Regions from separate parts of the Glutamicibacter sp. BW80 genome, predicted to be linked through region 1. Evidence: riboswitches for the same ligand, from Rfam matches in the RefSeq annotation. Region 1 holds a riboswitch; the other holds the start of a gene.
What was found. Region 1 has a riboswitch for S-adenosylmethionine ahead of CIK76_RS00605 (flavin reductase family protein). Riboswitches for the same ligand answer to the same signal wherever they lie in the genome.

Region 1 (21,362 bases):
CCCTCGCGGTCCTTTTGGTGGTTGCCTACCACCTGGAGCCTGGACTATTGCCCGGTGGTTATATTGGCGTGGATATCTTTTTCGTGATCTCCGGCTTCTTGATCACCTCGCACCTTTTGCGGGAGGCGCAGCGTACCGGAACGGTGAACCTGGCGTCCTTCTTCGCCGGGCGTGCCCGCAGGATCTTGCCGGCCGCAATGCTCGTCATTCTGGTGGTCGTTGCGGCGGCCCTGGCCATCTTCCCCAAAACCCTATGGGGGACAGTCGGCGTGCAGGCCCTCGCCTCGGCCTTCTCGGTGCAGAACTGGGTGTTGGCCGCGGATTCCGTGGACTACCTGGCGGCCGAACAGGCACCCGGACCGCTGCAGCACTTCTGGTCCCTAGGGGTTGAGGAGCAGTTCTACCTGTTCTGGCCGCTGCTCGTGCTGGCGGTCTGCATGCTGGTCAAACACAACCTTCCCGGCCCGCGAGCCGATCGCTTTGCGTCCCGCCGGCGGATGCTGTGGATCGTCTTTACGGCTACTGCCCTGATCTCCTTGGGCTACTCGATCTTCACCGGGTATTCCGGGAACCCGGCCGGCTACTTCATCACAACCACCCGCATCTGGGAACTGGCGGCCGGCGGGCTGCTCGCCCTTGCCGCGGATGGGCATGCGCACGGTGCCTTCAGGCTGCCGCGCTGGGCCGGTTCCTGGTCGGTGCGCAATGCCCTGGTGCTGCTCGCGCTGACGGCAATTCTCGGTGCGGCCTTCAGCTATGACGCGCAGACCGTATTCCCCGGCATCGCAGCCGCCCTCCCGGTGCTTGGCTGTGCGGCCATCATTGCCGCAGGCAGCACCTCGGGTCCCGGTTCGTTGCACGCGCTGGTGAATTTTGCTCCGGTGCAGTGGGTCGGCTTGGCCTCATACTCTTTGTATCTCTGGCACTGGCCACTGATAGTTTTCGCCATCCACCTCACCGGGCATGATCCGACCCCGGTGGAATCATTGGCTCTCTTGGCAGGATCCCTTGCATTGGCCTGGGCCAGCCTGCGTTTCGTCGAAACCCCGGCACGCCATTGGCGGCCAGTGGCGGCCTCCGCGAAGCGCTCGCTGCTCGCAGGGGCCACGGTGATCGCGGTGGTTGCATCGGTGGCGCTGGTTCCGGGCGTTGCGCAGCGCGAATCGATCGAACGCGAGCAGCAAGAAGTCGCGGCGCTGCTGGCGAACCCGCCGGCCGGCTTCGGCGCCGCCTCCGTATCCGTTGGCGCCCCGGCCTATCTGGCGGATCAGCCCCAGATCATTCCGGTGCCGGCAACGGCCGAAGACGATCAGCCGGATTTAGGCGAATGCGTGCAGGACCCGCAATCCACCCGGATCAAGGAATGCGAATTCGGCAGCGAGGATGCCACTTTTGCGGTGGCCCTGGTCGGCGACTCCCACGCGGCCCACTGGTTCGAGGCGCTCGCCGGCCACGCCAAGGAGCGCGGTTGGAAGGTCGTGACCTATTTGAAGAACTCCTGCCCGTTCAGCGCCGAGAGCCGAACCGCAGAACGCGAGGGAGGGATCAACTGCGCCGAAGCCAATGAGCAGACGCTGAAGAAACTGAGCGAACGCGAGGACCTCAACGCGATCGTTGCGGCTAATTGGGGCGGAGCGAGTTTCGTGGGGGATGCGGGGCGCGGATACGCCGAGCAGTGGGGCAAGCTCGAAGACGCGGGACGCCAGGTGTACGCGGTGGTCGATACGCCGCGGCCGCCGCAGGATTCCTATGCGCGGGACTGCGTGGAGCAGCACTCCTCTAACCCGGAGCAATGCTCCTTCGAAAAGGAGTCCGCCTTCGAAGAGGGGGATGCCACCCGGCAGGCCGCGAAGCTTGAACCCCGGGTTCAGGTGCTGGATTTCAGCGATCAGTTCTGCATCGACCAGCGCTGCCCGGCGGTCATCGGAAATGTACTGGTCTACCGGGATAAGCATCATGTTTCGGACACCTATATGCGCACGTTGGCGCCGGTGTTCGGCGATCGTCTGGAAGCTGCGATGGACGGCGAGCAATAAAGAGTTCATGATCTAGGACACCAAGGGTTCTGCCTAGACCGACATCTCGGGTAGGATTGAAAGGTCTGTGCTACTGCACGCCCGAAACTTGGGTGCCGCGGAGCACGGATAACGCAAGAACCTCCTGTTGCGGAAATGCCGCGACCGTTTAGCCCAAAGGAGGTGGGTTCACATGCGTGCTTATGAACTTATGGTCCTCATCGATCCAGAGGTCGATGACCGCACCGTAGAACCAACCATCGAGAAGTACCTCGAGGTTGTTCGCGCTGCTGGTGGATCGATCGAGAAGGTCGATATCTGGGGACGTCGCAAGATGTCTTACGAGATCCAGAAGAAGGCAGAAGCCATCTACATCGTGGTGAACTACACCGCGGATCCAGCTACTTCGTTCGAGCTTGAGCGCCAGCTCAAGATCAACGAGCAGATCCTGCGCCACAAGGTCACCCGTCCGGAAGAAGCCCGCGTTTAATTACGCTGGCAACATCTTCCGTTGTACGACAAACGTTCATTCTGAGTAAGGAGAGTCAATGGCAGGCGAGACTGTTATTACCGTCATCGGAAATCTGACCGCCGATCCGGAGCTGCGATTCACGCCATCCGGTTCAGCCGTAGCGAACTTCACGATCGCTTCGACTCCTCGCACCTTCGATCGCCAGTCCAATGAATGGAAGGACGGGGAAGCCCTGTTCTTGCGTGCATCGGTGTGGCGAGAGGCTGCAGAAAACGTAGCCGAGACGTTCACCAAGGGCATGCGAGTCATCGCCCAGGGTCGTCTGCGCTCGCGTTCGTACGACACCAAGGAAGGCGAACGTCGCACCGTCATGGAGCTAGAGGTCGATGAAATCGGCCCGTCGCTCCGTTTTGCATCCGCCAAGGTAACCCGCACCCAGCGCTCCGGCGGTGGCCAGGGCGGCTTTGGCAACAACGCCGGCGGTGGAGGTTTCTCCAACGCGCCGCAGCAAAATGCCCCACAGCAGCCGCAGCAACAGCAGCCGCAGCAGGGCGGTGGATGGAATGCTCCATCCAACGACCCGTGGAGCACCGGCGGCAACTCCGGCGGTAACAATGGCGGCGGCGGTGGCTGGGGTAACCCGGGCAACGACGAGCCACCTTTCTAACAATTATTTATTCACCATCCCGCAGATCTCTCTGCGGGCTCCAAACCTAAGGAGCTCCACGATGGCTAAGGCTGAAATCCGTAAGCCCAAACCAAAGTCCAATCCCTTGAAGGCCGCTGACATCACCGTCATCGACTACAAGGACGTAGCGTTGCTGCGCAAGTTCATCTCTGATCGCGGAAAGATCCGCGCTCGTCGCGTGACCGGCGTATCGGTTCAGGAACAGCGCAAGATCGCACAGGCAATCAAGAACGCACGTGAAGTAGCCCTGCTGCCTTACTCCGGCGCTGGCCGAGGCTAAGGAAGAGGGATAGCAAAATGGCAAAGATCATTCTGACTCACGAAGTATCCGGTCTGGGTGCTGCGGGCGACATTGTTGAGGTAAAGAACGGCTACGCCCGTAACTACCTCCTTCCACGCGGGTTCGCACTCGTGTGGACCAAGGGCGGTGAGAAGCAGGTTGAGTCCATCAAGGCTGCTCGTGCCGCTCGTGCCGTTGCAAACCTTGAGGAAGCTCAGGCAATTGCGGCGAAGCTGAAGTCCCAGCCGGTGAAGATCACCGTCAAGGCTGGCGCTAACGGCCGCCTGTTCGGCACCGTTAAGACCGCTGACATCGCTGACGCAGTTGAGGCTGCCGGTCTGGGTAAGATCGACAAGCGCAACGTTGAGGTCAACGACCACATCAAGTCGACTGGCAACTACAGCGCAACCGTTCGCATTCACGCGGATGTTGTTGCAAACCTGAAGCTTCAGGTTGTAGCTGCTGCCAAGAAGTAAGTCTGCTTAGACTCACCTCTTTTCAATGGGTGGTGCATTCTCCGCAAGGGGAGTGCACCGCCCATTGGCGTTTAGCGGCTTTTCCGCACACGCGCCAAGAAACGTGAGAAGTCGATAGTGATTCCAAGTGCGATCAACCCCCAAGCCGGGAGCCAGGTCATCGCAAAGTTGGCCAGGCCTTCGGAATTTTTATCACGCGTAATTAGCTGAATGAGCACCCAGAGCACGGCGAGGATCACGGCGGCAGCGAGAAACGCGGCACTTCCTTTTGGCTTCTTGCCCTCGGGGAAGCTTTTCGCGTATTCCCCGGGCGTGCCGAAACTGCTGGTGGCTTCTTCGTAGCTGCTGCTCTCGGAGTCGACTTCGCGCACGATGTCACGAATGGTATCGATGGCAATATGGCGTGATGTCAGGCTCGTGCGGAGTTCATCGATGTAAGTTGCAACGCTGCTCATGTGGTGCTCCTAGGCAATCTGGCGTAGCCAGAGTCGAATTTCTCGCAGGGTCTGTTGGCCCTGTTCGGTGATTGTGAAGTTCTTGCGCGCCGGTCCGCGGTCGGCGAGTTCCCATTCGGCTGCGATATCTCCGGCCTCTTCCATGCCGCGTAGCAGCGGATACAAGGTGCCGCTCTTGATCCCGGTGATGCCGAGCTCATCGAGTTTTGAAAGCATGGAATAACCGTGGCTTGGCCCCTGGAGCAATTGGCCCAAGATCACCACGGGCAGCATGGAACGCTTGATCTGATGAACTACCTTATTTTCGTCCATGACTTAAGCATGATTCCTACATAGCCAGGATCTCATCCCGCTTTTGGATGAAATTTCCCGGTGTCCCCTAGTCAGTACCGCTTGCCGGTATTTAATGCCATGTCGAAACCCTGTGTTGGTCCATAATTCATCGAAATGACCCGCACGAATGCCGTCATAATCATTGGGGAACGCTGCCGCCGCCCATAGCCTCGAATGTGAGAGTGGCTATGGTTGACGAAAACAAGAGAAGCGGTGGAACACATGGGCTTTGCGTATGCCGATCCGGATGTATTAACTGACTCCCAGCGCGACGCGGTTGCCGAGCATCGGCGTACCGTGCAGGAGGAATCCCGCAAGCTGTCGCTGCGCGAAATGCGTGAAGAAGCGCAATTGAGCCAGGTGGAACTAGCCGCAATGCTGAAGCTCAGCGTTGATCGCGTCGCCCGCATGGAAACGGGGGATATCGACCGCGTGCAATTCGCCACCTTGCGCCGTTACGTCGAAGCGATGGGTGGCAGGCTGCAGGCAAGGGTTGTAGGCGAAGTCGTTCATGTGGAGCTGAGCTAGGTCACGAGGTCACCTGGGACCAGACCGGTCAGCGCAAATTGGACACACCTCGTCGCTAGTATCCCCACCTATCGCGCATAAGGCCTAGTAGAGGTCCAACTGCGGGCGAATAACGGCTAAAGTATTCCGGTGAGATGCAGGTTATAGACCTGCATCACAAGGAAGTTTAGAAGGGGTTATTTTGCACGAGCGTATTCACCACCGAGCCTTTGTTGACCGTTTGATGAGTGCCGAACAGGCGGCAACTTTTATCAAACCCGGCATGACAGTGGCCATGAGTGGCTTCACCGGTGCGGGATACCCCAAGGCGGTACCGGGCGCGCTCGCGGCGCAGATGGAACACCAGCATGGCGAAGGCAAGGACTTCAAGATCAACGTGCTCACCGGCGCCTCGACCGCCCCCGAGCTTGACGGAGTGCTGGCCAAGGCCGAGGGCATGAATCTGCGCCTACCGTATATGTCCGATCCGGAACTGCGCCGCCGCATCAACGACGGCAACATGGAGTACATGGACATTCACCTGTCCCACGTCGCCCAGCACGCCTGGTTCGGCTTCTACGGCAAGATCGATGTAGCTATCGTCGAGGTAGTCGGGGTGACCGCAGAAGGCGACCTGATCCCTTCCAGCTCGGTGGGCAATAACAAGACCTGGCTGGAGATGGCAGACCGGATCATCATCGAGGTCAACACCCAGCAGTCCGCCTCCTTGGACGGCATGCACGATATCTACTACGGCACCGCGCTGCCACCGCACCGCAAACCCATCGACCTGACCACGGTGCGCGACCGCATCGGCCAGAAATACATGGATATCGACGTCACCAAGGTGGTCGCGGTCGTCGAAACCGACGCGCCCGACCGGTTGAGCCCCTTTGCCCCGGTGGATGAGACCAGCACGCAGATTGCCGATCACCTGCTCGACTTCCTGGATTACGAGATCCGCGCCGGACGGCTCACCGAGAAGCTGCTGCCACTGCAGTCTGGTGTGGGAAACATCGCCAACGCGGTGCTCGCAGGGCTGGCCCGCGGCGGCTACAAGGGCTTGACCGCCTACACCGAGGTCATCCAGGACGGCATGCTGGAGCTGATCAAGGACGGCACCATCGAGTTCGCCTCCGCCACCAGCTTCTCCCTGTCGGCAGCGGGCATCGAGGAGTTCAACAAGCACGTGGCCCACTACCGCGAACGCATCTTGCTGCGCGCCCAGGAGATCTCCAACCATCCGGAGATCATCCGCCGGCTGGGCTGCATCGCGCTGAATGGCATGATCGAGGCGGATATCTACGGCAACGTGAACTCCACCAATGTGCTCGGCTCCCATGTGATGAACGGAATCGGCGGCTCGGGCGACTTTGCCCGCAATGGCTACCTGTCGGTGTTCATGTCTCCCTCGATGGCCAAGGGCGGCAAGATCTCGGGCATCGTGCCCATGGCCAGCCACGTGGACCACACCGAGCACGACACCATGATCCTGATTACCGAACAGGGACTGGCCGATCTGCGCGGGCTGTCACCGAAGCAGCGCGCCCAGCTGGTTATCGACAAGTGCGCGCACCCCACGTACCGTCCGATGCTCCAGGACTACTTCGACCGGGCCCGGAGCGAAAGCTACGGCAAGCACACCCCGCACCTGCTGGGCGAGGCCTTGAGCTGGCACCAGCGCTACTACGAAACCGGGGATATGCGCCTGGCCCAGTAGTCCGCCGCATACCGTGCAACGAGCCCGCGAAAACCCTTGGGTTCTCGCGGGCTCGCGCGCGTTCACTGCCCCGAGCTCATCCCGGAGCAGACCAGGTCCGCGGCCAGGCGCAGCTCCATGGCGGACCGCTGCCCGCCGGTTGCCGCGCCCGGCAACGGCAGAGTCCTCAAATAGCCGGCCCAGAGCCGGCTGGCGGCCTGCAGAAATCGCTGATCCACCGCGGAACTCACGCTCAGGCTCAGCAGCTGCTCGATTGACTGCTCCAAATCATGCAGATAGCTTGCCAAGGCTGCCGCCACCTCCGCGTGGGTATGCTGTTCGCGCCACAGCACCACCCGGAGCATGGTGGAGCGCGCCTGCTCCGCGCAGTAGCGTTCGGCGATCATCACGAGGCCCGAGGCAGGATCGCCGGGAACTGCCAGCGCGCCGGAATCGATCTCCGTGCCCTGGAGGCGTTCCTCCAGCAAGGCCGTGAGCAGGGCGAACTTCGCCGGGAAATAGTAGAACAGGAGCCCTTTGGGTACCCCGGCATCCCTGGCGATATGCGAGGTAGGGGTCCCATCGAAGCCTTGCGCCGCGAACAGCTGTTCGGCTGCATTCAGGATGCGGGTGCGTGCGGAGGCTCCGGTTTCGCCGTTGGCACGAGGAGAGTGCTTGCCGCCGTGGGCCGGGGTGCGCAGGGGCATTGGGGAGATCCTTCCGCGGTTGAGCTGCGGGCAAGAATGACGCGTGCGACTCAGCGGGCTCTGCCCGTTGTCCCGCACGCGTCCGGTTGCGTGTTGCAGATGGTTATCAGTGCGCTGCCCGCGTGCCGCCGTGGGCTTCGTGGCGCATGTGCATCGCCGGTGCTATTGCCCAGAGAGAAGCAACCAGGCCGACGGCGCCACAGATCCACGAGACCCAAGAAGCAGTGGCATAGCCGCTTGCATAGGATCCGAGCCAAGGGGAGACGACCAAGAGCGCGCTGACCGCGGCCAGCACCCACTCCAAGCTGACCAGCCGTGGCATGGCGACACTCCATATGCCGACTACGACCATCAGGGCGCCAAGGCCCACCATCAGGTTCATGGACATCGTGGTGCCCGCGACCCATGTTGTCGACAGTGCGGCGTATGCGCCAGCCACCACGACAACCCAATCTTGCCACCGAGTCCACTTCTTCATTGAAAATCACCTTCCTAGAGGTCGGAGTGCTCCCTTTGGGAGTCAAGTTCCAATTTATGTTTGATTGACCGCCCGGTCAATAGTTTATCCGGGGTACCGGACTGCGGCTGGAGAGCCGATTCGCGCCGCGCATGCCGCCGGGCAAGCAGCCCTCTGATGGCCGTATTTCCGGTAGCCAACGACGACTTTTTGCCGGTTCACCGGCGCTAGTGATGCAGGCTCGGGCGATAGATGAGCTCTTGCGTCCGGCCATCGAGCAGTCGGGACTCTACGAGTTCCAGGTCGAAGTCCTCGGCCCCCTCGAAGATCGGTGATTGCCCGGTCAGTCCGGTGAGCACCGGGAAGATGGTGACTTGGATATAGTCGACGAGGCCGGCTGCCAACAGCGAACGATTCATGGACAGCGAACCGTGAGAGCGCAGCGGCACCAGCGACTCGGCTTTCAGCCGCGGAACTACGGCAAGGGCATCACCGCGCTCAATGGCCGCGTCGGGCCAGTCCAGCGGGCCGACGAGGGAGTTGGAAATGACGGTGGCAGGCTGCTTGTGCATGGCCTCGCCCCAAGGGTCATCCACATCCGTATATTTCTCCGCCTCGGCCCAGAACTGGGCAAAGAGCCGATAGGTGTTTGCGCCGAAGACCATCCGGCAGGGTGGCGAGTAGTGCTCGAGCCGCCGAGCGAGCAGCTCCGGGCCCTGTTTGCCCCAGTAGCCGCCCCAATTTCCGGTGGCGCTGCCGAAGCCGTCGAGGCTGGAGAAGATGTCGAAGGTATATGTCGCTGCCATGGGAACTCCCCGTGAAATCGGCGCTAAGTGCACCTCACCTTACGCCTCGCAGGTGCGCGGGGGAACCCAAAGCAGGCATCAAGTCAGGCGTTCTCTGAATGCGCTGCAAGGCTTCGATTGCGCAGCACGTTCTTTTGCACCTTGCCGGTAGAGGTGCGCGGCAGATCCTGCGGGAACACGATGGTGCGTGGCACTTTAAACCCAGCCAGCCGTTCGCGGGCAAAATTGATCAGGGTCGCCTCGTCCAGGCTCGAACCGGTGGTGCGAATGACATAGGCGACCGGACGCTCGCCCCATTTGTCGTCGGGGACGCCCACCACCGCAAGATCCAGCACCTGCGGGTGCGCGGCGAGAGCCTGTTCGACCTCAATGGTGGAGATGTTCTCTCCACCTGAAATGATGATGTCCTTGGCGCGGTCACGCACCTGGATGTAGCCGTCCGGGTGCATCACTCCCAGATCGCCGGTATGGAAGTAACCGCCGAAAAAGGCCTGCTCGGTGGCTGCCTCATCGCGGTAGTAGCCAATCATCACGTTGTTGCCGCGCAAGACGATCTCACCCATGGTTTGCCCATCGGCGGGAACGTCCACCATATTCTCGTCGACGATGCGTGCGCTTTCGGCGGTCAGCATGCCCACGCCTTGGCGGGAGAGCATTGCGGCTCGTGCGTCCGCATCCAGTTGATCCCAGTCATCCTGGTATTCACAGATGGTGTAGGGGCCATAGACCTCGGTGAGCCCATATACATGGACCACCTCGATGCCCAGCTTCTGCAGCTTCGTGATGATTGCCGGGGACGGCGGGGCGCCGGCGGTGGTGATACGCAGCGGATCGCACAGGGCGTGGGCGCGCGGTGAGTCGGCAATGATCGAGCAGACCGTGGGGGCTCCGCACAGATGTGTGGCGCAAAGATTCTCAATGGCGTCCCACACCGCATCCTCGCGCACGCCGCGCAAGCACAGGTGCGTGCCACCCGCGGCGGTGACCGCCCAAGGGGTGCACCAGCCGTTGCAGTGGAACATCGGCAGGGTCCACAGGTAACGGGTCTTTGCGGTGAAGCCTTGGTGATGGGCCTCGCTCAGCGAGTTCAGGTAGCTGCCGCGGTGCGAGTACAGCACGCCCTTGGGTTTGCCGGTGGTGCCCGAGGTGTAGTTCAACGTGATCGGGGCGCGCTCATCTGCCACCTCGTAGTTCAGGCGTTCCTCGCCGGCCGCGTCCAGCAGCTCGGAGAGCACCGCGTCCACGGCGACGGTCGGGCGCGTACCGGCGTATTGGTCATCGGTGATCTCGATCAACGCTTCCAAGCTCGGAATCTCGGAACGCAGGGTCGAAGTATTTGCCAACAATTCGGTATCGGCGAACAGCAGCTTCGACTCGGAATGATCCATAATATAGCGCAGCTCGGGCGCCGACAGGCGGGTGTTCAGTGCGATCAGCACGCCCCCGGCCAGCGGAACCGCGTAGTGGGCCATGAGCATCTCGGGAGTATTCGGCGCAAGTACCGCGACGCGGTCCCCGGGCGCGATCCGCGCCTTGACGACCTGGGCGAAGCGTTGCACGCGCCGCTCGAATTCGGCGTAGCTGTACCTGCGGGTCCCGTGGATCACCGCGGTCTTCGACGGATAGACCTCGGCCGAACGCTGCAGGAATCGCAGGGGTGTGAGTTCCGAGTGGTTAGCCTGAGTCATGACCATGTGTGCGATATCCTTCGATTCGTATCCGTGGTTTCCTTCAGCCTGCGCCTGTGAGCTGAAGCACTTGCGACCTTCATGGTGGCATGGACCTCGGGTTCAATCCAAGAACCGCAGTATCAATTCGTTCAGTGGCCGAAATTCAGCGCCGGGTGGCAGTTCGGTCGATGAGCGTCTCCGGGGAGATGCCGAGAATCCTGTCGTCACCCTCTTGCGGGGTGCCGCGACCGTCGGTGTTATTCGTCAGCACCCAGAGCTCGCCGGTCTCGCTGACCTTCACGTCCCGCAGGCGCCCATGGTCACCTACGAGGAACTCGGTGGAATCGTGAGGCGTGCTCAGCTCCACGGTTCGCAGGCGCTCCCCGCGCAGGTTGGCGATGTAGAGGACCCCGTCGTAAATGGTGATGCCGCTGGGGCTCGCGGACTGCGTGCTCCATTGCTGGATCGGGTCGCGGTATTCGGGATCTTCCGCAATGCCTTCGTGCGCCGGCCAGCCGTAGTTGGCTCCGGGCTCAATAATGTTCAATTCATCCCAGCGGTTCTGCCCAAACTCGCTGGCATACATGGTTCCGTCGGGAGCCCAAGCGATACCTTGTGGATTGCGATGGCCGAAACTGAATACCGGCGAACCGGGGAAGGGGTTGTCGCCGGGGACCTCGCCCTGAATGGTCAGCCGCAGGATCTTTCCGCCTAGACTTTCCAGATCTTGAGCCGAGGATTCATTTCCAGCGTCTCCCACGGTCGCGTAGAGCATCGAATCCGGTCCGATGGCTAGACGCCCCCCGTTGTGAATTCCTGCCGATGGCAATTCGGACAGGATCGTCCGCGGATGACTCAGCGCGAGCGCACCGCTGTCGCCGGAAAGTTCGAATCGCTGGATGCGGTTGCCGTCTTCTGCGGTGGAGTAGGCGAAAAGGTAGGGCTGTTGAAAGGCCAGCCCAAGCAGTCCGCCTTCGCCACCATGAACTACGTCGTCCAAGCGGATGATTTGCCGGGCAGTGCCCGCTGAATCTATTTCCACGATCCGCCCCGAATCGCGTTCTGAAACGATCAGCGTATTTTCGGCGAAGACCATGGACCAGGGGGCGGCTAGCTCGGCTGCGATCCTTCGCGGTTCGGGCGACTTGGTATCGACTGCCCTGCTGCTTGACGTGGCGCCGGGGGAACGCGGTGCTTCGGCGGCGCATCCGGTGAGCATCGCGGCGCAGGCGAGAATTCCAAGGAAAACCGTGATCTTCGGATTACCAGCTATTCGAGGCCGCATGGTTTCAGGCTAGCAAGATCCGTTCGCTATGCAAGAGGCTGGGCGCTTCGTATCGCACCGAAGGGGAGCGGTATCAGCGGGCCGCGCAGCCGCATCCGAACCCTCCGGTGATTGAATAAATTTCCGATGGACCCTCGAATACTTGTGGCTCATCGAATTTTGGGTTGAATATTTCGATTTGCGAAGCAATTTGTTTGACGCGCGGGAGCTTAGGCCAATATCGTTTTAATCAGAATCATGAGCGTCAGCTAAAGGCCCTGGCTAGCTGGCCGGCAACCCTCTATACGGTAGCGGGGTGCTCCAGGTGAAGATTCGGTGTCGCGCAACACCGCACGATACAAGTACCGCACATCGAGGCGTTAAACCTTCGACGGCGGGTAAGAGCAAGTCAAAGCTGCTTTAGCCTGCCGCCGACCGTCGCCGTACCGGTGGGCATGAAGCAAAGGAAGTCAAGGCATGTCTTTGAATCAAGAACTTGACGCACTGACGCTGCGCAAGGTTTTCGCCCAGCACCCATCGGGAATTGCCACTCTGTGCGCCGAAGTCAACGGGGAAAAGACGGGAATCGTCGCCTCCTCATTCACCGTAGGGGTTTCCTTGGAACCGGCGTTGGTGATGTTTGCCGTGCAGAAAACCTCGAACACTTGGCCGAAGCTGCGGGACGCAAATCGAATCGGCGTTTCGGTGCTCAGCGAGCGCAATGAAGGGGTCTGCAGGCAGATCGCTTCCAAGAGCGGAGATCGATTCCGCGGTGTGGACACCCACACCAGCGACGACGGCTCGTTGTTCATCCATGACTCAACGCTGTGGCTCGACACGACGATCTACAGTGAGGTTGAGGCCGGAGACCATTGGGTCATCCTGTTGCAGGTCCATGGCCATAAGGTCGCCGAGCATTTACCGTCGATTTTCCATGATTCACGATTTCACTCGTTACCAGTCCCGGAACTCGTCTAAATAGTTGTCGTCGCTTCGCGCCACCTGTCATTTTCGCTGACATGTGGCGCGCAGTCGTTTAACTGGCCCGGCGGGCTCGGACCGCGCGGGCGCGTTAAGTTCATATGACCGCAGAGGGGTGCTCTGCATCGAATTGTGGATTACTCGCCTCGAAGTTACGTTTCAGTAGCTTTTTGGAGCGGTGACTACCGCGTTCTTCACGAAGATTCTTTCCACAAAACTATCCACACCTCTGTGGATGGTACGTTGATAAGTCGGTGCAGCAGGTTGAATACACCGGAATCCCGCGAGTTATGCTGTGGATAACGTCATTTGCGAAGGTTGACTCTACAAAGAAATTAACTTTCTATCCACAGGTGTGCAAACAACAAACTCCAAGTCAGATAGTCATTAGCACAACTTAAGTGGGGTAATCCACAAGCTTCTCCCCAAGTCGCACACAGGGTCATCCACAGCTAGAGGGGGATTATCCACAGATCTTGTGGATAACAGAGTTTGCGGCTATGGATAAGAGACCTACTGTTGGCTTTGGGACTGATATATCCACAGGTACCGCCGACACGATAACGTCGGTTGGCGGTGACATGCTTGAGTGTTGCCATCATGGCACAAGGGTATTTCCCAGAGGGTCAATAGGGGATGGAAGTGTCAGTTATGAGCGCGGAGCCGGTCTACGAGAGTCAGGGTTCGGAAGCGGGTCGCACCCCGCCGCAGGATATTCCTGCCGAAATGTCGGTTCTTGGCGGCATGATGCTGTCGAAGGATGCGATCGCCGACGTGGTCGAGGCGCTGCGCGGAACAGATTTCTATCGCCCGGCCCATGAATCCATTTTTGACGCAATCATCGATCTCTACGGACGAGGCGAACCAGCCGATGCCGTGACGGTCTCCGATCTGCTCACCAAGCGCAGCGAGATCGCCCGCGTGGGTGGCGCCGCCTATCTGCACAACCTCATCCAGCAGGTGCCCACCGCCGCGAACGCCGGCTACTACGCCGAAATCGTGCGCGAACGCGCCGTATTGCGCCGCCTGGTCGATGCCGGGACCCGGATCGTCCAGATGGGCTATTCGCCCGATGGTGAGGTTGACGCGATCGTCAACGAGGCGCAGGCCGAGGTGTACAAGGTCGCCGAGAACCGCAACAGCGAAGACTACGTGCGCCTGAGCGACATCATCGAGGGAACCGTCGATGAGATCGAGAATGCGGCGAACGCCGGCGACGGAATTACCGGCGTGCCAACCGGGTTCTACGAATTCGACGAACTGACCCAGGGGTTGAAGGGTGGTCAGATGATCATCATCGCCGCCCGCCCCGCAGTGGGTAAGTCGACCTTCGCCCTGGACTTCGCCCGTTCCGCGGCAATTAAGAACAACATGGCCACCGTCTTCTTCTCGCTGGAAATGGGCCGCAACGAAATTGCGATGCGCCTGCTCTCGGCAGAAGCATCCATCCAGCTGCAGGATCTGCGCAAGGGTTCGGTGGAAGACGCACAATGGACGAAGATTGCGACCACGATGGGTCGCTTGAACGAAGCTCCGCTGTTCATCGACGATTCGCCGAATATGTCCATGATGGAAATCCGCGCCAAGTGCCGACGGCTGAAGCAGCGCAACGAGCTGCGCATGATCATCCTCGACTACCTGCAGCTGATGAGCTCGGGCAAGCGCGTGGAATCGCGCCAGCAGGAAGTGTCCGAGTTCTCGCGTAACCTCAAGCTGCTGGCCAAGGAACTCGATGTTCCGCTGGTTGCCCTCTCGCAGCTGAACCGTGGTTCCGAGCAGCGCACCGACAAGAAGCCTATGATCTCGGACCTTCGTGAATCGGGATCGATCGAGCAGGACGCCGATATGGTAATCCTGCTGCACCGTGACGATGTCTACGACAAGGAAAACCGTCCGGGTGAAGCCGACGTGATCATCGCAAAGCACCGTGCCGGCCCCACCAAGACCATCACCGTGGCGTTCCAGGGCCACTATTCGCGCTTCAGCAACATGCAGAACGACGGCTAGCCTGCCGAGGCAGGCCTACGGCACAGGGAAGGGTCCAGAAATCCGCAAGATTTCTTGGCCCTGCCCCTTGGTTCAGCTGCGTTCTCCGTGCATCGCTGCGTGCCGTTGATAGTGCTGAAAGCGCCGTCCATTCGCGCCGCACCTGGGGCTGGCTGCCTAGAAAAGGCCAAGAACACCGCTGGAGAGTATCCCGGTAGCTCCCACCATCAGCGCTAGGCAGAGCGCGGTGATCTTGACCAGTCGGCGACGCGTATCTTCGTTAAGCATGGGTTCAGCTTACAAAGCCATGCGGTGCATCCACTAACCATCGGTGCCGAATCGGCGTCCGAGACGTTCAATGAAAGAATGGCCGCATGCCATCACCACGTGACTCTGCGGTAGATTCCGCAACGGTTGAGTCGATCTATGCCGCCAAATATTTGGCGACCACCCTGGGCATGTTCGTCCTGGTCTTCTCGGTGGGTTTCGAAGCGTTGGCGGTTTCCACGATCATGCCGCTGGTCAGTGAGCTGCTCGATGGACAGAAGTACTTCGCGCTGGCCTTTGCCGCACCGATTGCCAGCGCGATGCTTGGCATGGTTGCTGCGGGAGAGGTTTCGGACCGAAGAGGCCCGAAGATTCCGCTGTACGCTTCCGTGGCTATTTTTGCCGGCGGCCTGCTTATCTGCGGCACCGCGGCGGATATGCAGGTGCTGATCCTCGGAAGAATTTTGCAAGGCATCGGTGGCGGCGCCGTGACCGTGGCAATCTTTGTGCTGATCGCTCGGGCATATCCGGCAAAATTGCACAGCAAAATTTTCGCACTTTTCGCCGCCGCCGGGGTGATCCCGGCGTTGCTCGGACCGTGGATTGCGGGCCTGATCGCCACATACCTCGGTTGGCGTTGGGTATTCCTTGGGGTGCTGATCTTCATCGCCTTCGCGATCGTGGCGGTCATCCCGACCCTGCATCGCATGGATTCTGCACGCGATGCAACCCTCGGTCCGGTCTCCATCAAGCGGCTACTGCTCGCGGGGTTCACCGGGGCTTCGGTGATCGCCATGAACCTGCTTGGGCTCATGGACAATGGGTGGCCCTCCGTCGTCGCCCTGCTGTCAGCGTTGGCGCTCGCCCTGTTAGCGATCCGGCCGCTGCTGCCCGTAGGGACCTTCAGCGCCCGGCGTGGAATGCCAGCCACGGTGCTGACCCGATCGCTGGTGGCTGGAGCATTTTTCGGCACAGAGGTCTACCTGCCGTATTTGCTGCGCGAAGACTATTTTCTGCCTCCGGACCGCGCGGGTCTGGTGCTCACCGCCTCCGCATTGTCCTGGGCCCTGGGCTCGTGGCTGCAGGGGAAAGCCGGTGAACGTTTAAGCAATTCCGCATGCATCGGAATCGGCGCCCTGGCCGGGGCGTTTGGCATCTCCACCGCGCTTTATGCCGCGTTGTTCCACCCGCCGGTGGCCATCATCGTGGTTGGTTGGGCGATAGGCGGATTTGGAATGGGAATGATCTTCCCACGCCAAAACGTGAATATGCTGGCCCTCTCCGGCAAGCAGGAACAAGGATTCAACTCCTCGGCGATGACCATGGCGGATGCGCTGGGCAACGCGGGAGTGACCGCGCTTGGCGGGGTCATCTTCGCCACGGTGGCAGTGGGGCTGGGCTTCGCCGCGGTCTTCGCCTTCTCGTTGTTCCTGATCATCGTACTGCTGGTCGTTACGCCGCGGATCGAATCCCCGGCGGCGGCTGGCCCTAAGTAGCCCAGGCGTATGGAAACTGAGCTCCCAGCCATCGGCGCACCGGCCACCAGGGCGCTGCTAAGCGCTGGTATCACGAGCCTCGAACAAGCGGGCGAAACCGGCGAGAAAGCGCTGCTTCGGTTGCATGGCGTCGGACCAAAAGCGCTGCGCATCCTCCGTGAAGCCCTGGACAAGCAGGGTCTTGAGCTGCGCAGCTAGGCGCGTGGCAGGACTTTCAGGTGCTCTGGGGTCGTCGCGACGAGGTGTGGCTGGTATTCGGCGTGCTTAGCGACATAGGCCTTGACGTACGGGCAAACTGCCACGATCTTGGCTCCACCGGCGATGGTGTTGTCCAACGCGAATTTCACCAGCACACTGGCCAGTCCTTGTCCGCCGTATTCTTCGTCCACGGTCGTGTGGAAAAAGATCCGCTCGGTGCCAGCGGAACCGGTGAATTCTCGAAAGTGGGTTGCGCCAATGACCTTTCCATCATCGTCCAGTGCATATCGCCGACGTTCGGGCAGGAAAACAGGTGTGATTTCGCTCATTTGGTGGCCGCTTTCTAGGAGGGGTTAACTCGTGTACGTAGTCGGACGGTAGGTAGCGCCGGCGCCGGCAATGGCGCGGGAGTGTTTTCCGGGAATGGGCCAAAGCGGTCCTCCGAGCTGTCTCCTGGTTCGGCGCCGATTTCCGCTTGGTACTGCGCGCGGAATGCGAGGACTTCTTCATGGCTGCGTCCCACGAAGTTCCACCACATGAGGATCTCCTCTTTAAGCGGCTCTCCGCCGATCAGCAAAGCGCGGACCGGCTGCTCGCCGGCAGTGATGCGCAGCGTGGTGCATCCGGCCCGGACGAAGCCCAGTTCGCGGTGCTCAAGTGGTTTGCCGTTGACCGTCGGGCGGCCCTGATCAACGAGTACACCGTGTTCGTGATGTGCGGGGACCACGATTTCGACCTCGGTATGCGGGTCCAGATGCAGTTCGGCCCCGCTGAGTTCGGTATGCGTCTTCACCGGGGAGGTGAGGCTCTGCTCGCCAATCGCGAGAGTGCCGAGGAAAACGTTGAGCATCCATCCTTGGCCGTATATCGGTTCGGGACGGTAATTTTCGAAGGTTGGTTCCATATTGCGCACCCGGTCAGGCAGGGCGGTCCATAGCTGGGCTCCGTGCAAGATCGTGGTTTCTTCGCAGAGCATTTCGGAATGCGTGATTCCGTATCCAGCGGTCATGAGGTTCAATTCACCGGGGCGCACTTTGGCCTTATGCCCGGCCGAGTCGATGTGTTCGATTTCGCCGGAGAAAAGCCAGGAGACGGTCTGCAGTCCGGTGTGCGGATGCCGTGGAACGTTCATCCCGCCGGTGAGCGCTACGTCGTCCGGTCCGTAGTGGTCGAGGAAGCACCACGCGCCGATCAGGCTGCGCTGTTTCTGCGGAAGAGTCCGGGAGACCGTCATGGCTCGCGGGCCACCGAGGGGGACTGGGCGGGGCTCCAGCGCCTGAACCTCTGAGCGTGCATCGAGGTTGCTGCAGTCGATTTCCGCCGGTGCCTGTTCAAGGTTGCTCATAACCTAAGACTAGGCAGGATGCCTGATTCGTGCCACCCATAGGGCGATGGTTCCCACCCAGCTGGCCACGGCCACCCAAATCACTATCTGCCCCAGCGTAAAGAGAGCCGAGAAATCCGGTATTGATCCCAGGGAAAGACATGCGGTGGCGAGCATGCCCAGCGGGAAGACAATCGCCCAAAGGCTGGTTTCATAGCTCAGCGGGTGGCGGTGGATGATGTGCCGCCAGATTCCGAAGACCAGCAGCAGGGGGATGAACCACAACCCTATGGCGAGCAACGCCAAGGTGGTAAAGGCGATATTTGCTTGCAGCCAGTTCGGAATCTCACCGCGGTTTGCCAAGCCGAGTAGTTGCGAACCGGTCAATACGCTGATCGCGGTGGACCCCATGAAGATCCAATACGTCGGTGAAAGCGTCTCGGCGCGGTTCGGATAGCGGATCATGCGCACCGTCACGAGGGTAGCGGTCAGCAGATAGAGCGCGCAGCCTAGCAGCCAGATAGCTAAGGCAAGCATGGCGGCCCAGGCGCCGAAGCTTGTATGATGCGCTAATCCGCCGGCAACGGATTGGGTGGCCACCACCCAGAGGAACCACGACCCATTTGCGTGGGTCAGTGCCGGTTCCGGACGTTCATGCAGCACCAGCCCGGCGGGAATCGCGTAGGTGGTGATCAGCCAAATGAGCGTCCCGAATATCAGCGCGGTCAGTGCGGCGCCCGGGAGCTTCAAAACCGCCAGTGCGAGGGCTAGGACATTCGAGGCTGCGACCACGGTGAAGAACCCAAAACCAAGGGCCGGGTTCAGCGCATCAATTTGCACCGCCGTCGGATAGCGCACGACGCGCAGGACCAGCACCGTGAGTAGTCCGAGGAACATGATACCGGCCAGGATGCAGAAAGCCTGGCCGAGGGCGGAGAACCCGGAAAGCAGCAGACCCATGCCTACGATGCCGGTGGCCATCACGCTGGAGAATACCGACGGGGCAAGGGTGGCTACCCATCGGGTGAATCGTGAGCGGCTAGCACGCAGTTCTGGGTTCACCTAGGTCTCCTTGAATTCTTCTTTGCCGAGATGTTGAGGCTAACGCCTGTGGCGCTCTGCCGCCAAGCCCCGACTCAGGATGCTGGCGTACGATCTTAGTGTCGGTACCGGCATGAACCCCAAGGAGAACAAAACATCGTGGACAGCTCCAATCTTCGTCGTGATGATCTGCTCAAGCTTGAGCGGCAGTTGTGTTTTGGACTGGCCGTCGCCTCACGATCGGTGATTTCAGCTTATAAGCCGGTGCTCGACCCATTGGGGCTGACCCACCCGCAATACCTGGTGATGCTGGCCCTGTGGGAATCTGCTCCAATCGGTGCGCGGGAGCTCAGCGAAAAGCTGCATCTGGATCCCGGGACGCTCTCCCCGCTGGTCAAGCGCCTTGAAAAAGCCGGATTGCTCGAGCGCAGAAAGAATCCGCGCGATGAACGCGCGATCTTGATTGAGACTACGCAGAAGGGGGAAATGCTGCGTGAGCAGGCGTTGGATATTCCCCATGAGATGCTGAGTCGGCTGAACTTAAGCGAGCAAAAAGTCGTTGAATTGTGCGAGATTCTGGGCGATGTGGTGGATGCGGGAATCGCGGCGCCCGCCGAGTGATTAAGGATATAGTTGGTGCACCAACTATTGGAGTAGGCTTAAGTCACGGACGCAATTGGCTCCGGCGCCCTGACAAATTGAGGTTTCCCCATGGACGAGTCACCACTGCCCATCATCAGCGACACCACCGGCTTGAGTCTTGGATATCGTGCCCGATGGCGCCTGAAGTATTTGGGGTTGAGTATTTTCGGCCCGGCCGAACGCTCGATCATGACCAGCCCACGCGAACGCATTAAATGGGACCGCGCCATGATGGTGCTGCGCGCCCACGAGGCCGCCGGAACTCAGGCCGATGAGCTAACCGTATATACCGCTAGCCGCATGGAATCCCGTCGCCCCAAATAGCCGGCTTTAGATTCCCCGCCGAGAGCACGGTAAAATCCGAGTATGCAGGAAATGAATGAACTTGTCTTGTCCCGGCAATTCGCCGCTCCTCGTGCTGCGGTCTGGGCCGCATTCGTCGAACCGGAGATTATTACGCAGTGGTGGGGACCGCATGGCTGGACGGTGCAGGAGGGCTCGGTAATTCTCGAGCCGAAGGTCGGGGGACGCCATGAGCTGACCATGGCACAAAGCGATAACCCGGAAGCTCAGGTGCCGCTCAAGGCAGTGGTCACGATCTTTGACGAACAGGTATGCCTGGCCAGCGCCGATGGTCCGCATGAGATGACGCTGGATCTGGTCATTCACACCAAGCTGGACTTCAAGGAATTTGCCGGCCAGACCTATGTGACCTTGACGCAGGGCCCATTGCCACATGAAGTCATCGAGAGCAGCCAAAAGGCCTGGAATTCCGCGTTTGCAAAGCTTGAATCGCTCTTGGCCGAGTACTTCTAAATTGGCTTCGACACCAGATAACTGCGCGCGGACTTGATCCGTGCGGTTTTCGCTGCTCCGGTAAAGCGCAGCACATGGCTAAAAGCCGCGGAGATATCCTGACCGTTGGTGATATTTCCATCGGTGCTTCCTTCGCGACCGTGAGTGAGCACGCTTTTGAATTCGAGTGATTTCGTATCTCCTGAAATCATTACCCAGCTACAGAGCGCGTCGATCCCGTGCAGCGTTTCAAAGCCAACTATTTCCCATTCAATGTCCTCGGTGAGCCACAGCCTGAGATGATCCAGATCTCGCCCGTGCAGCGCCACGATCACTTCCTGAATCACCAGATGCCGTGGGGCATTACCGCAATTCTCCGGATAGCTCACTTGCATTGCTGACGGTTCGGCGCTCATCTTCTCACTTGCCTGAATTTGGACTCTAAATGGTTCGTCCCACTATAGCCACCAGCTGAACTCCGCGCGCAAAGCGAACTAACCGCGGCCAATATAGGGCATCCCTGCAGCGGTAATGGTGAGCTGATTGACGGAGACGGTGAGTGGGCTGTTAGCCAGGAAGGCTACGGCTTGCGCTGCCTGTTGCAGGTCGAATGTTGGCTCAACCTTGCGCGAGCCGTCGGCTTGCAAGGCTCCTTGCGAGGTGCCGAGTTCGTCCATGATGTCGCTAGCAGTGTTGCCGATGTCGATCTGTGAAGCGCAGATGCCAAACGGGCGGCCATCGAGTTCAATGGACTTAGTCAGCCCCGTGATGGCGTGCTTGGTAACTGCATAGGCCACCGACCG
Region 2 (7,984 bases), on a different contig from region 1:
CACCGGCACCATCTTCGCCGACTGGACCACCGTAGCGGTGGCGCACCCGCAACTCCCAGGGCGCCAGATCGCGGTAGTTTCCACCCAGCACAGCGGCGTGAAAATCCTCGATGACTGGGACGGTTTCGGCCAACAGCTCACCGGTACCGGCAGCACCGAATTCCACGAAGTTCCGGTGGACACCTTCATGCCGGAGGACCCCACGGATCCGGAAGCCGCGATCTTCCAACTCGTGCTCATGGCGGTACAGGCCGGAATCGGACGCGCGGCACTGAACGACCTGCGCTCCTCGGTGCAGGCGCGTACCCGCAGTTTCAGCACCGGCACCGGAGTTCCGGTGCACCGCGAACCGCAGGTATTGCAGCTCGTCGGCGAGGTCTCCGCCGAAATCTTCGCCGCGGAGTCCGTGGTCATGGGCGCGGTGCTGGAGGTCGAATCAGCCATGGCAGATGCGAACCTGAATGCCGAGGAGCGCTTTGCCGTGTGCGAACTGGCGGCCAACCGCGCCCAGACGATCGTGCAGCCGCTGGTCATCGGTGCGACCAGCAAGCTCTTCGACGCGCTGGGTGCATCCTCCACCCGCAATAGCTGCAATATGGACCGCCACTGGCGCAACGCCCGCACCATCGCGACGCACAATCCGGCGATCTACAAGGCGCGCATCGTGGGGGACTACGAGATCAACGGCGTGCAGCCCCAACGGCTGTCCGTCACCGGCACGGTAACCGGAGCAAACCGGTTCTCCGGCAGCTAGGCAACACTCTTCGAACACTGATTTTTAGACTTACCAGATTTCTTCTATGGATAGGGGCACACCAATGAGCGAGAACAAGCGCGAAATCCTTTTTAACGCCTTTGATATGAACTGCGTAGTGCACCAGTCGCCGGGCCTCTGGCGCCACCCGGATGACAAGGCGTCGACCTACAACACCCTGGGCTACTGGACCCACCTGGCCAAGGTGCTGGAAAAGGGCAAATTCGACGGGCTGTTCCTCGCCGACGTGCTGGGCACCTACGACGTCTACAAGGGCACCAACGAAACTCCGCTGCGCAGCGGTGCACAGGCGCCGGTCAACGACCCGATGATGCTCGTCTCCGCGATGGCCGCGGTCACCGAGAACCTCGGCTTCGGCGTCACCGCGGGTACCGCCTATGAGCACCCTTATGCCTTCGCGCGCCGCCTGGCCACCCTGGACCACCTGACCAATGGCCGCGTGGGCTGGAATGTGGTCACCGGCTACCTGCCGTCGGCCGCCCGAAACATGGGCCAAGAAGACCAGATGGAGCACGACGAGCGCTACAACCACGCCGATGAGTACCTCGAAGTGGTCTACAAGCTGCTCGAAGGCTCGTGGGAAGAGGACGCGGTGCAGAACAACAAGGAATCCGGCGTCTACACCGACCATTCCAAGGTGCACCCGATCAATCACGAGGGCAAGTACTTCAAGGTTCCAGGCATCGCCATCACCGAGCCAAGCACGCAGCGCACCCCGGTGATCTACCAGGCCGGCGCCTCCAAGCGCGGCACCGAATTCGCCGCGTCGAACGCCGAAGCGATCTTCGTGAATTGCCCAACGCGAGATTTGCTCAAAGAAGCGGTCGCCAAAATCCGCGACGCTGCCGAAGCCGCAGGCCGTGGCCGCCACGACATCAAGATCTTCGCCATGCAGACCATCATCACCGCCGAAACTTCGGAACTTGCCCAGGCAAAGTTCGAGGACTACAGCTCCTACGTGGATATCGACGGCGCGCTGGCATTGCTTTCGGGTTGGACCGGCATCGACATGTCCGCTTACGGACCGGATGACGTGATTGGCGACGACGTGAAGTCCAACGCCATCCAGTCCTCGGTGGAAACCTTCAAGAAGGCCAGCGGTGATACCGGCAAGCCATGGACCATCCGCCAGCTGGCCGAATGGATCGGCGTGGGCGGATTCGGTCCGGTCTCCGTCGGTTCCGGTGCCGAGGTTGCCGAGAAGCTCATCGATTGGGTTGAATACACCGACGTAGATGGCTTCAACCTGGCCTATGCTGTCACCCCAGGTACCTTCGAGGACGTCGTCGAGTACGTGGTTCCCGAGCTTCAGGCACGCGGGGTCTACAAGACCGAATACACCGAGGGCTCGCTGCGCCACAAGCTCTTCGGTGAAGGTGACCGGGTGAAGGACACCCACCGTGCCGCCCAGTACAAGATCTCCAACCGATTGGCCACCAAGGCCTAAATCCTTGAAGATCAAGCGCTAGCAAAGCCAGCGAGTCCCCGCGAAATGTTGAATTCCGCGGGGACTCGCTGGCTTTAACGGCTATTTGGCCGGGTTCACCACCATGGCCGAACCGCCTCCGCGGCGGGTTGGCTCGGCCGCCGCGATCAAGGTCCCGTCTGCGGCGATTTCCACCGCCTCAACCGCACCGATCTCAGCCTGCGGGGTGAAGGAATCACCGGCGGCGGTGAGCTTGTGCCCGAAAGCCTCAAGCGCCGGCCCATAGGCCTCGATGAATTCGGGCTCCGCCGTCACCGCCGCGGTATTGCGCTGCGAGGCGCGCGGGGCCGCGATGGCTTCGCTCAGATCCATGCCCAGGTCAATGCGGTTCACCAGGGTCTGCAGCACCGTGGTGATGATGGTGGAGCCGCCGGGGGAGCCGATGGCGAGCATCGGTTCGCCATCGCGCAGCACGATCGTGGGCGCCATCGAGGAGCGCGGACGCTTGCCCGGCTCGATCCGGTTCGGGTCGGCGGGATCGTACACCGTGGAGAAATCGGTCAGCTCGTTGTTCAGCAGGAAGCCGCGCTCGGGCACCACGATGCCCGAACCTCCGGTCTGCTCGATGGTCAGGGTGTAGGAGACGACATTGCCCCAGCGGTCCACCACCGAAAGGTGGGTGGTGGAGATATTCTCGGTATCCTGCTCAACCACCGGCTCGCTGGTTGCCGCAGGGCACACTCCGTCATAGCCCTCGATATCGCCCGGAGCCACCGGCTTCTCCGCGGCCTGTTCGGGGTTTACCGCGCACGCCCGGTCGACGCCGAAGAGCTTGTCGGTCAGGATTTCGGTGGGAACATCCACAAAGGCCGGGTCGCCGACAAACTTGCCACGGTCGGCGTAGGCCAGGGCTGTCGCCTCGAAGTAGTGGTGAAGCGCGGTGGGCCGCTCCATGCCGGCGAGGTCGAACTCGCCGAGAATATTCAGCGATTCACCGATGGTGGTTCCTCCGCTGGAGGATGGCGCCATGCCGAAAACATCGAGGCCGCGGTAGCTGACCTGGGTTGGCTGCTGCTCCACGACCTCGTATTCCGCGAGATCGGTGGTGCTCACATAGCCAGCCGGAACCGGGAGTTCGATGTCCGCGGACGTGGGCGGAGCCTGCACCGTCTGGGATATTTCTTCGGCCATTTCGCCCTGGTAGAACGCCGAGGGGCCCTGCTTCGCCAGCAACCGGTAGGTCTGGGCAAGATCCGGGTTCTTGAAGATGCTGCCAACGTGCGGCGCATCGCCATCGGGCAGGAATAGCTCGCTGGTGGAGCCGAAGGTCGCGAAGCGTTCCTTGTTATCCAGGGTCTGTTCGCGGAATGTTTCATCGACAACGAAGCCGCGTGAAGCTACCTGGGTGGCTGGGTGCAGAACTTTCTTCAGGCTTTGGGAACCCCAATTGTCCAGCGCGCGCTGCCAGGTGGCCAGGGTGCCGGGCACGCCGACCGCCACGCCGCTGGTCACCAGTTCGGGAGTGAAGTTGTAGGGCTCGCCGGTTTCCGGATCGATGAAGGCATCTTGGGGCATTGCTGCCGGTGCGGTCTCCCGGCCGTCGATGGTGCTGATTTTTCCGGTTTTCGCGTCGTAGTACATGAAGTAGCCGCCGCCGCCGATGCCCGCGCTATAAGGCTCGGTCACGCCCAGCGCGGCCGCCGTTGCGACCGCCGCATCAACCGCGTTGCCGCCTTTGCGCAGGATCTCGATTCCGGCGGCGGTCGCTTCCGGGTCTACGGAGGAGACTGCGCCGCCGCTGCCTTTGGCCGTAGGCGTTTTGTCGGTCGCCCTGGGATCGGCGCTGGCCGGAAGGGCGGTGAAAGTTCCCAGTCCCAGCGCCAGTGCCGCGGCGCTGGCGATAGCTCTCGTACTTGCTCGTGACATACTTTGATCTCCTGAAAAGGTGGGGATGAAGCAAGCGCCAATTTACGGGAGAAGCACCTGAGACTTAGGCTGTGACACGCGTCACCGCGCATGCTTGTCGCTCATTACGCTCAGGTGAAGACTTCACTAGCGTCGGATTCACCGCCGTCGCCTCAAGGGCTTCGGAGGGCATGCCGCCACCGCGGCAGCCAGCGATCCGGCCACCGAATACAGCAGCTTCGGTGGCCGGACTGCGTTTAGGCTAGGAGAATGAGCAATGAACCTACCTCCGAGCTGCCCCCGGTAGATCTCGCCGCCGCCGCGCAAATGTGGGCTGACTACCGAAACAGCTGTGCCACCGATCCGGGCGACTACGTGGTGGAATACTTCGGAGACAGCGCTGAGCTCGCCGAGGCACTGCTGCATCAGGTAACCCACGGGCAGAAACGTGCCACCTCAAGCCTTGAAAACGAGTACCTTGCCGAGAACGAACCGCTTCCGCGGGTCGGTTCGCACTGGATCGCCTGCGACGGCTCCGGGACACCGAAAATTATCCTGCGTACCAGCGAGGTGACGCTGAAATCATTCGACCAGGTGGATGCAGATTTTGCCTTTGCCGAGGGCGAGGATGACCGTAGTCTGGCCAGCTGGCGCCGGGAACACGAAAAGTTCTGGAAACGGACGCAGCAGGCAGATTTCGCCAAGCAGTGGGAACCGGCAATGACCGGCGTGCCCGGTGAGCGGATCGTGTGCGAACGCTTCGAAGTGGTCTGGCCGCGCAGCTAGCTTCCAGGCACCTAATTCATCTCCACCTTTCGGTTCTGGAAGCTTGCTTTGCGTTCAGGCCCAGGGGCGTCCTCGCACCCGCCGAGTTCTCCTGAGTCAAGATGCGAATTCAGCGTCGTCACGTGGCGACATATGACGGGTGAGTCGCGCATTTATGGCCGGTTTTCCGCCGATCTGCGCACCGAGGTCGACTTCATGACGCGTATATAACGTCATGGTTGTTCACGAAGCGGGCACGGGCACAGACTGAAACTGTTCGATTCACCTATCGAATGGTAACCATCCAGAGCGACCGAGAGACCTGGCTCAACGACGTCGCAGCAACCACCCTCACGGGGCCGGTGCTACAGCCAGGACCGATGGAGCAGTCTGAAACACCGGCTTTGTTCCCGAGATTCAGAGCCTGGCGAAAGCCAGCGGCATCCTGAATCCGTGGATCGTCGCTGTTTGAGACTCTGCGCGGTGCCAGCACCAAGGAGAACAAATGCAAACGACGTTATCTGGACGATCACATGATTGAGATTCGCCAGCTGCATAAGCACTACGAAACGGCCCAGGGCCGTGTGGAGGTCCTCAAGGGGATCGACCTGGACGTTCAATCGGGGACAATCACCGCGGTGGTTGGGCCCTCAGGCGCCGGGAAGTCCACCTTGTCCCATTGCATCTCGCTGTTGGAAAAGCCCAGCAGCGGTCAGATCCTGGTAGAAGGCAAGGACTTGTCGGTGCTCTCTGGCAAAGAACTATGCGCCGAACGTCGTGCCATCGGCACGATCTTCCAGAACTCGGCCCTTTTGCGCCGCATGACGGTAGCCGAAAACGTTGCGTTGCCGCTGCGAAACCTGGGAGTAGTCCACCACGAGATGGAAAACCGGGTCGCCGAACTCCTGAATCGCGTAGGTCTGGCGGATTGGGCAAATTCGTACCCCGGAGAACTTTCCGGTGGCCAACGCCAACGCGTGGGCATTGCCCGAGCGCTGGCGCTGCGTCCGCGTCTGCTGCTCTCCGATGAAGCAACCTCGGGGCTCGACCCGGAATCCACCACGCAGGTGCTGGAACTGCTTGATTCCCTGCGCACCGACTTGGGCTTGGCGATTATCTTGATCACCCACGAGATGGATGTGGTGCGCCATATCGCCGACCGCGTCGCGCAACTCGATGGCGGTCGAATCGCCGAGTACGGCGAACTTCGAGGCCTGGTAGCGGATCCGGGATCGGTGACCGGTTCAAAGCTTCTGCCATTGCGCCCCGATCTGGTGCCCGCCGGCTACGACTTCACGCTGACCGTGGCCTACCAGGCGGCAAATGTGGACCCAGCCTGGATATCCCGGCTGGGAACCGAACATGGCGCGCGGGTCGCGCTGCTCGGTGGCTCCGTGGAAGCACACCACGAGGGAACGCTGGGCCGCGTTGAAATCGGTCTCGCGGGCATTGCCGCAGAACGAGCTATTGCCGTCTTGGCTGGATGGGGATTGCGCGCCACGCCACGATCCCAGCAGCTCCTCGCGAGTGTGGCCGACCGCGCGGAACGCATCGAGGTGGCGGTATGAGAATCCCAACCGAAAGCGCAGCGGTCGGTACCGACACCCCATGGAACGAACTGCCCGCCCTGATGCTTCCTGCCTATGGACAGACCTGGGCAATGGTCGGCATCGTGATGGTCTTGGTGATCATTTTTGGCGGCATCATGGGTTTGGCGCTGTTCAACACCGACCGGCAGGGTCTCTTTCCGCACGACAAGAGCCATGCGGCACTGAGCTGGTTCGTCAACATGGGACGCTCATTGCCGTTCCTGGTCTTGATGGCGGCGATTATTCCATTCACCAAATGGGTGACCGGAACCACCATCGGCATTTGGGCAGCAGTGGTGCCGATGACCATTGCGGGCATTCCCTTCTTCGCGCGGCTCGTGCAGAACGCGCTCAATGATCTGCCTAAGGAGAACCTGGCCGTCGGGCTGGTGACCGGTGGATCGCCGCTGCAGATCATCGGGGCAACCCAGATCCGTGAGGCGCTGCCCGCCCTGGCCTCCGCCGTCACGCTGAACACCATCTCGATGGTCGAGTATTCGGCCATCGCGGGAACCATCGGGGCCGGCGGCATCGGCTATCTGGCGGTCACCTACGGCTATCAGCGGTTCGACATGAATGTCATGCTTGCCACGATCCTTGCGCTCATTCTGACCGTGCAAGCAGTCCAATTCCTCGGCGATCGCATCGCCCGCGCGCTGGCCCGCCCCTAAGCGCCCTAGAACAAACGAGAAGAACATGACGACTTCACCCAAAGGCCATGACCATGGCTTCACTCTGCGTAAAAACACCGCGAAACTGCCTTGGACCATCGCGGCATGCGCGACCATTGTGGCGCTCGTCCTTGGCGCGTTGCTGGTTCAGCAAAAGTCCGCTCCAGCGCTCGCGTCCACCGAGCCCGGCAAAACGAATTTCAAGGTCCATTTTGAACCGGCAATGGCCGGGGAAGAGAAGATCCTGAAATTCGTGGCCGAGACCATCGCGCCGGATTATGGAATCGAGATAGAACCCATTGGGCTTCAGGATCCAATCCAGGCGAACCGCGCCGTGGCCGAAGGGCAGTTCGACGCGACCATCTTTGAACATGAGTGGTACATGCGGCAATCGGCAGAAGCCGCCGGCGTGGAATTGACGCCAACCGTTGAACTGTACCAATGGGGCTTCGGTCTGTATTCCACCCGCTACGAATCGGTCGAGGTTCTCCCCGAGGGGTCGACGCTGCTCCTGCCTAACGACGTCGCCAACCAGGGGCAAGCGCTCTGGCTCCTGGAGCGCGAGGGACTGCTCGGCCTGAACCCCGACATCGAACCGCGTACCGCGAAGATGGCCGACGTGGTTGACAACCCGCGCGGCTTCGAGCTGAAGGAAGCAGACCTCCTCGCCATGCCGCGCATGCTAGACGATGTGGATGCAGCCATCGGATACGTGTCGCAGTTCGATGCCGGAAAGGTCGGCCGCGACAAGGGAATCCTGTTCCCGGAACCGCCTAGAACCTTCGCCTCCAAGCTGATCTTCGGCACCGAGTTCTCCAAAACTGCCGATGCAGCCAAGCTAATCGAGGTGTTC

Region 2: it holds a riboswitch for S-adenosylmethionine, as region 1 does, so the genes downstream of both, CIK76_RS09335 (methionine ABC transporter ATP-binding protein) here and CIK76_RS00605 (flavin reductase family protein) in region 1, are expected to answer to the same signal.

Annotation. Positions count from the first base shown of each region.
Region 1 covers NZ_NRGV01000001.1:126,019-147,380, reverse strand. The annotation lists gene CIK76_RS00675 (acyltransferase family protein) at 1-2,036, shown strand, start outside; gene rpsF (30S ribosomal protein S6) at 2,209-2,505, shown strand; gene CIK76_RS00665 (single-stranded DNA-binding protein) at 2,564-3,154, shown strand; gene rpsR (30S ribosomal protein S18) at 3,216-3,455, shown strand; gene rplI (50S ribosomal protein L9) at 3,473-3,931, shown strand; gene CIK76_RS00650 (hypothetical protein) at 4,003-4,386, opposite strand; gene CIK76_RS00645 (PadR family transcriptional regulator) at 4,396-4,698, opposite strand; gene CIK76_RS00640 (helix-turn-helix domain-containing protein) at 4,912-5,247, shown strand; gene CIK76_RS00635 (acetyl-CoA hydrolase/transferase family protein) at 5,471-6,946, shown strand; gene CIK76_RS00630 (TetR/AcrR family transcriptional regulator) at 7,009-7,632, opposite strand; gene CIK76_RS00625 (hypothetical protein) at 7,739-8,110, opposite strand; gene CIK76_RS00620 (dihydrofolate reductase family protein) at 8,317-8,895, opposite strand; gene CIK76_RS00615 (AMP-binding protein) at 8,979-10,589, opposite strand; gene CIK76_RS00610 (PQQ-dependent sugar dehydrogenase) at 10,729-11,850, opposite strand; SAM riboswitch class IV at 12,084-12,200, shown strand; gene CIK76_RS00605 (flavin reductase family protein) at 12,307-12,807, shown strand; gene dnaB (replicative DNA helicase) at 13,462-14,817, shown strand; gene CIK76_RS00595 (MFS transporter) at 15,171-16,559, shown strand; gene CIK76_RS00590 (DNA-binding protein) at 16,569-16,757, shown strand; gene CIK76_RS00585 (GNAT family N-acetyltransferase) at 16,754-17,086, opposite strand; gene CIK76_RS00580 (pirin family protein) at 17,101-18,102, opposite strand; gene CIK76_RS00575 (tellurite resistance/C4-dicarboxylate transporter family protein) at 18,112-19,143, opposite strand; gene CIK76_RS00570 (MarR family transcriptional regulator) at 19,282-19,743, shown strand; gene CIK76_RS00565 (hypothetical protein) at 19,834-20,088, shown strand; gene CIK76_RS00560 (SRPBCC domain-containing protein) at 20,131-20,580, shown strand; gene CIK76_RS00555 (hypothetical protein) at 20,577-20,975, opposite strand; gene CIK76_RS00550 (SDR family oxidoreductase) at 21,054-21,362, opposite strand, start outside.
Region 2 covers NZ_NRGV01000031.1:214,595-222,578, reverse strand. The annotation lists gene CIK76_RS09355 (acyl-CoA dehydrogenase) at 1-754, shown strand, start outside; gene CIK76_RS09350 (LLM class flavin-dependent oxidoreductase) at 819-2,222, shown strand; gene ggt (gamma-glutamyltransferase) at 2,304-4,127, opposite strand; gene CIK76_RS09340 (ASCH domain-containing protein) at 4,377-4,892, shown strand; SAM riboswitch class I at 5,169-5,258, shown strand; gene CIK76_RS09335 (methionine ABC transporter ATP-binding protein) at 5,405-6,439, shown strand; gene CIK76_RS09330 (methionine ABC transporter permease) at 6,436-7,131, shown strand; gene CIK76_RS09325 (MetQ/NlpA family ABC transporter substrate-binding protein) at 7,157-7,984, shown strand, end outside.